DNA from 2 places in the uncultured Citricoccus sp. genome. Region 2 is predicted to be linked to the other one. Evidence: riboswitches for the same ligand, from Rfam matches in the RefSeq annotation. Region 2 holds a riboswitch; the other holds the start of a gene.
What was found. Region 2 has a riboswitch for thiamine pyrophosphate ahead of thiO (glycine oxidase ThiO). Riboswitches for the same ligand answer to the same signal wherever they lie in the genome.

Region 1: another riboswitch for thiamine pyrophosphate. It lies ahead of Q0283_RS00445 (thiamine ABC transporter substrate binding subunit); the one in region 2 lies ahead of thiO (glycine oxidase ThiO).

Annotation. Positions count from the first base shown of each region.
Region 1 covers NZ_CALMQR010000008.1:12,140-15,340, forward strand. The annotation lists gene Q0283_RS00435 (sulfatase) at 1-473, shown strand, start outside; gene Q0283_RS00440 (formylglycine-generating enzyme family protein) at 478-1,389, opposite strand; TPP riboswitch at 1,589-1,692, shown strand; gene Q0283_RS00445 (thiamine ABC transporter substrate binding subunit) at 1,744-2,856, shown strand; gene Q0283_RS00450 (iron ABC transporter permease) at 2,888-3,201, shown strand, end outside.
Region 2 covers NZ_CALMQR010000103.1:36,773-39,973, forward strand. The annotation lists gene Q0283_RS12410 (IclR family transcriptional regulator) at 1-755, shown strand, start outside; TPP riboswitch at 1,123-1,224, shown strand; gene thiO (glycine oxidase ThiO) at 1,218-2,525, shown strand; gene thiS (sulfur carrier protein ThiS) at 2,529-2,768, shown strand; gene Q0283_RS12425 (thiazole synthase) at 2,772-3,201, shown strand, end outside.

The DNA of each region.
Region 1 (3,201 bases), on a different contig from region 2:
TCATGAGGGTGCCCGCGGGACTGCCGGGGGCCGGCGTCGGGATCTCCCCGGCGGCGCGGACCGCGGCCTCGACGGCCCTGGTCTCGAACGCGGACCTGGTGCCCACCCTGCTGGAACTCACCGGGGTCTCGGGACACCGCGGCATCCAGGGCCGCAGCCTGGTCCCGCTGCTGCGGGGCGAGGCCTCCGTCCACCGCAGGGCACTGATCGTCGAGGAGGATCAGCCGTTCGGCCTCGACGGGCTGCCGGCCCCCGTGCACATCCGTTCGGTCATCACCCCCGAGGCCCGCTACACGCGGTACTTCGGCACCGACGCCGAGGAGCTGTACCTGCTCGACTCGGACCCGGAGGAGGCCCACAACCTGGCCGCCAGGCCGGGGTGCGAGGAGGTCGTGGACCGCATGCGCCAGCTGATGCTGGACGAGTTGCTGGCGCTGACCGACCACGGGGTCCGGGTGCGGGCGGCGGCCTGACCCGTCAGCCGACGGTCCGGAAGCCGCAGTTGCTGCTCGAGGAGTCCGGACTGTTCCTGCTCCGCGCTGCCACCCGGTACCGGTTGCAGTAGGAGTCGTGGCAGAGGAACGACCCTCCGCGCATGACCCTGCCCTCGCCGAACGGCGGCCCGGGGGGATTCTCCTCGGGACTGCGCCGGTAGTAGCGCGGCAGGAACCAGTCCTGGCACCACTCCCAGACGTTCCCGGCCATCTGGAACAGGCCGAACCCGTTGGCCGGGAACGTCCGCACCGGGGCCGTGGAGAGGAAACCGTCGTCGATCGTGTTCTCCACGGGGAAGCGTCCCTGGAAGATGTTGCAGTGGTGCTCGCCGCCCGGCACGAGCTCATCGCCCCAGGCGTAGCGGTGGCCCTGCAGCCCGCCGCGGGCCGCGTACTCCCATTGCGCCTCGTGCGGCAGGCGGCGCCCGGCCCACGCGCAGTAGGCCTGGGCGTCATTCCAGCTGACGTGGACCACCGGGTGGTCCTCGTCCGCCCGGGATCCCGGTCCGAGCGGGGCATGCCAGCACGCCCCGGGCACGTTGACCCACCAGGCCGTCCCCGGGACCGGGTTCGCGCCCGCCGGGTTCAGCCGACGAGCAATGAGTTCCAGGTGGAAGACCGCCGAGGACCCGAACCGTTCCGCCTCCGTGACGTACGCGGTCTGCTCCACGAACCGCCGGAAGTCGTCGACCGTCACGGTGGTGGCGTCCATGGAGAAGCCGTCCAACCGCACCGCGTGCACGGGCGTCTCACCGTCTGCGGGGTACCCCTCACCGAAGTGGTCCCCCATGAGGAACCGACCGGCGGGAACCTCAACCTGCTCGATGCCGTGGGTGGAGCTCGACTGGACCGGGCCCGTGTGGACGGCCCGAGACGCAGGCTCCCGCGGATCCATGTGCTGCGCACGTCCCGGCTCGGTACCGCCGGCAGCGGGATGACAACAGTCCACATCCACCTCTCAGGGCCGATTCGTCGTGCAGGTGCTCAGCCGGACAGCTCAGACAGGCAGGGCTTTTCCATTATGGTGCGCCGCCACGGCCGGTCACGTCAGCCGACCGAGATGACCCCGCCCCTCCCCCGGCACTAGACTGAAGGTTCAACGACAGGGGAGCGCCAGGCCGGCGCTGAGAGTGCGCACACCGCAGACCCTCGAACCTGCCCGGTTAGCACCGGCGAAGGAAGTCGAGCTTTCTCTCCTCGGGTCGGCGCACCCGCCGCCCCGTCCCCTCCAGAGGTATTGGAGGAACTCATGCACCACCTTTCCGCAGCGCCCACCAGCAGACGCCGTGCCCGTGGCGCCCTCGCGATCCTGGGCATCGCCGCGCTGGCCCTGACCGGCTGCTCGGTCGCGGACCAGTCCGGCGCGGGCGACGGCACGGCGCCGGCCACCACCGACGGCGCGAGCGGCGCCTCGGGAGCCGGCACCGGTGGCACGGTGACCGTGATGACCCACGACTCCTTCAACATCACCGAGGAGCAGATCGCCGCCTTCGAGCAGGAGTCCGGCTACGAGCTCACCACCACCGCCCCGGGCGACGCCGGCACCCTGGTCAACCAGCTGATCCTGTCCAAGGACAACCCCACCGTGGACGCGGTCTACGGCATCGACAATCTCTCGGCCCAGCGCGTCATCGACGAGGGCGTCGTCGCCGAGTACGCCTCCGGGGCGCTGCCGGAATCCGCCCAGGACCTCGTCGTCGAGGACCGGCTGACCCCCATCGACCAGGGCCAGGTCTGCGTCAACGTGGACGAGCAGTGGTTCGAGGAGAACGACCTCGCCGCGCCGACCACCCTGGAGGACCTGGCCAGGCCCGAGTACGCGCGGCTGTTCGTCACCACCAATCCGGTCACCTCCTCCCCCGGCCTGGCCTTCCTGGCCGCCACCGTGACCGAGAAGGGCGAGGACGGCTGGCAGGACTACTGGCAGCGGTTGCTCGAGGGCGGCACCAAGGTCGCCGCCGGCTGGTCGGACGCCTACTACTCCGACTTCTCCGCCGGCGAGGGCCAGGGCGCCTACCCGCTGGTGCTCAGCTACTCGTCCTCCCCCGCCTTCGCCCCGACCACCGGGGTCGTCGAGGACACCTGCACCACCCAGGTCGAGTACGCCGGCGTCGTGGAGGGCGCGAAGAACCCCGAGGGCGCGCAGGCGTTCATCGACTTCCTGCTCGCCGAGGACTTCCAGGCCTCGCTGCCGGAGAACATGTTCATGTACCCGGTGGACGAGTCCCTCGAGCTGCCGGCCGAATGGGCGCAGAACGCCACCCTCGTCGAGGACCCGATCGAGGCGGACCTGCGGCAGATCGCCGAGAAGCGCGAGGCCTGGCTCGAGGACTGGAACGCACTCTACGAGGCCGCGAGCTGATCGGCATCCCCCACCGGACAGGACGCGACGGATGAGCCTGGTCCCGGGAGACCCGGCCCTGGTCCCGACGCCGGCCCCCACCCGGGTGCCGGCGTCCGGTCGGGCCCCGGAGACCGGAACCGCCCCGCCGGGCGGTGACCGGGCGGACGTCGTGCCCGGGCGGTGGAGGCGTGCCGCCGGCCCGGTGGGCCGCGGGCTGGTGTGGACGGTGGTCGCCGCCGTCCCGCTGGCGTTCCTGGCGGTGTTCTTCCTGTGGCCCGTCGGGTCGATGCTGGCCCGTGGCGTGACGAACGCCGCCGGGCAGCTCGACCTCGGCGCCTTCGCCGAGGTGCTGGCCGAGTCGCG
Region 2 (3,201 bases):
GGACCACCCCCATCTTGGTGTTGCACAAGGTCGCTGAGATCCTCAACTGCTTCTCCGTGGAGGAGCCGGACCCCACGCTGCAGCAGATCGTGCGTCTGACCGGGCTTCCTCCCAGCACGTGCCAGCGCCTGGTGCAAAACTTGGTGCGGGAGGGTTTTCTGGACCGCGACGGCGACCGATACCGCATCGGGATCGGCCTGGTCAGGTGGGCTACGCCCGGGACTTTAGGACTGGATGTGGTGCGGTTGGTCAGGCCGGTGCTACAAGACCTTCGCGATGAAACCGGTGAGACGGCGTGCTTCTACGTGCGCGACGGTGCGTTCAGAACAGTGGTTGCGGTCGCTGAGACCCGCCACGTGGTCATGCGCCCCTTCATGGTCGGTCAAGTCATGCCCATTCATGCTGGAGCCCCCGGCAAGATCTTCTTGGCCTTCGATCCCGAGGCCAGGGACGCCCTTGTGGGTTCTTCCCTCGATCGGTTCACGCAATTCACTCCACAAAGCCTGGAACTACTGGACGCCCAGAGTCAGCAAGCCCAGGAGATGGGTTATTTCGCGGCGTTCGGCGAGCGACACGAAGACGTCGGTTCCATTAGCGCCCCGGTCTTCAACCACACCGGTCAACTGGCAGGAGTAATCGGGCTGGGTTTCCCCACCCAACGCGTCGGGCCGGACGATGTTGAACGGCTGGGGCCCATCGTGGCTCGGTCTGGGCGTGCTGCGAGCAACGCGCTGGGGTACGCGACCACGCCGTAAGCCCCCTATTAGCTGGAAGGTCGGCCGGTTCGGTTCGCGAGCCGCGCCTGCGCACGGGGCTTTATGCCTTAAGACCACAAAAAGCGGATCCGTCCTCGGTTGCCCAGCCGCCGGTGGCCCCGTCGGCCTGACCCCGGTGATTGCACCCGCCCACCCGAGCGACTGGTCATCGGGCCACCCCATGCTTTTGATGGCAAACCTTTAGTGCGATGGGTGCCCCTCCCCCGCGTCCCCACGGTGACGATCGGCCCGCCCGGCCCCTTCTGAGATGGGCCGGGGCATGCTTACCAACCCGAGCTCGGCGGGTGTTGCACTCGTCTGCCGGTGATGAAGTCGGGGATAGGATGGGCGCACGCTGCCAATAGTCAGCGAGTTCTGCGGGAGCCCCATCGGGGCTGAGAGGGCTTAAGAGCCGACCGCCACACCTGATGCGGATCATGCCGCCGGAGGAAAGGACATGCGGTGAGTGCTGCGTACCCTGCCGTCTCTTCACGTCCCGCAATCGATGCAGTCGATGTCGCGGTGGTGGGTGCCGGACTGATTGGCCTGGCCACTGCCTGGGAACTGCGTCGACGCGGCCGCTCGGTGGTGGTGATCGATCCAGCCCCGGGGGAAGGGGCTTCGAGGGCGGCTGCCGGGATGCTGGCCCCGGTGAGCGAGGTTCAGTATCAGCAACAGGCCCTCTATCCGCTGATGAGCGCCTCGGCCGCCGAATACCCGGGTTTCGTCGAGACCCTCGAACGGGACTCCGGGAAAAGCGTCGGTTACCGGGTCACTGAGACCTTGGTGTGCGGTGTCGATATCGCGGACCGCCAGGGCCTCACCGATCTGAGCCAGTTACAGCAACGCCATGGCATGGCGGTGGAGCAGTTGCCCCTGGGCGAGGCCCGTTCGCTTGAACCGGCCCTGTCACCGCGTCTTTCAGCCGTGTTCCGTGCCCCCGCCGATCATCAGGTCGACCCTCGCCGGTTGGTGGCGGGATTACTGAGGGTCCTGACCGGTCAAGACGGGACCGCGAGGCCACCAGACGGGAGTACGGATGGCGGCCTGGGGTGTGTGCGACGCGAACGGGCCAAGGCGTTGTTGCGGAACAGACGCGGGGCCGTGGCCGGTGTCATGCTGGCCAACGGGCAGCAGATATTGGCCGCTGAAACCGTTCTGGCCCCCGGCCTGGGCGCCGAGGGGTTTGAGGGTTTGCCGGCCAATTGCCGCCTGCCGCTGCGTCCTGTTCATGGCGACATCCTCCGGGCTCGCCTCCCACCGGGCGCGCGACCTTTGATCGAGCGGACCGTCCGCGGCCTGGTGCATGGTGTGGCGGTCTATCTCGTACCGCGCACGGACGGCACGGTCGTGATCGGGGCTACTTCTCGCGAGGATGACCAGTCGGGAGCCAATGCCGGCGGAGTGTTCCGGTTGCTGCGCGACGCCCAGGCCCTGGTGCCGGGGGTCGTCGATCTGGAGCTGATGGAGGTCATGGCCCGGGCCCGTCCCGGAACACCCGATGACGTGCCCTACCTTGGCCGTGTTCGTGGGCACGGCGGTGGCTTCGTGCCCGGCCTGGTGGTCTCCACCGGGTATTTCCGCCACGGTGTACTCCTTGCCCCGTTGGCCGCCCGCCTCGCCGCCCAGTTGATCACGGGTGAGACGGGAGCCGAACCGGATATCGATGCCGCGCATCTTGCCGCCACTGACCCGCAGCGCTTCGAACCGTCGGTCCTCGACCGTCAGGTGGTGTCCCCTTCGCACGTGTGTACCCGAGAACAGGAGTAGTTGATGCCGACCATCACCCTCAACGGCGCCCCCCGGGTCGTGTCTGGTGACACGACCATCATTGATCTGGTCTCCCAAACCGCGGCTCGGCCCCTGGCCAGCGATGGACGCCCGCTGGACGGAGGCGGGCTGGGTATGGCGGTAGCGGTCGACGCCGCGGTGGTTCCCCGTAGCCGGTGGTCTCGCACTCCCGTGCTCGAGGGCCAGACCATCGAGATCATTACCGCCGTCCAGGGAGGTTGACACGTGGGTACCACCGCACGCCCAGACCCGTTCGTTCTCGACGAGGTGGAGTTGTCCTCGCGGTTGATTATGGGGACCGGGGGTTTGAGCTCTCTGCACACCCTGGAGCGGGCCCTGCGGGCTTCCGAGACTGAATTGACCACGGTGGCTCTGCGCCGTTACACCCCCAGGCAGGGAGACAGTTTGTTCTCGGTGCTGGAACGCAACCGGATTCGTGTCTTGCCCAACACCGCCGGGTGTTATACCGCCCGCGACGCTGTGCTGACGGCGGAGCTGGGTCGGGAGGCCTTGGAGACCGATTGGGTCAAGCTCGAGGTCATCGCGGACGAGGACACCTTGTTGCCCGACGTCTCCGAGTTGCTCGAGGCCACCGAGCAGTTGGTCGCCCGAGGCTTCAAGGTTTTCGCATACACCTCCGATGACCCGGCCGTTG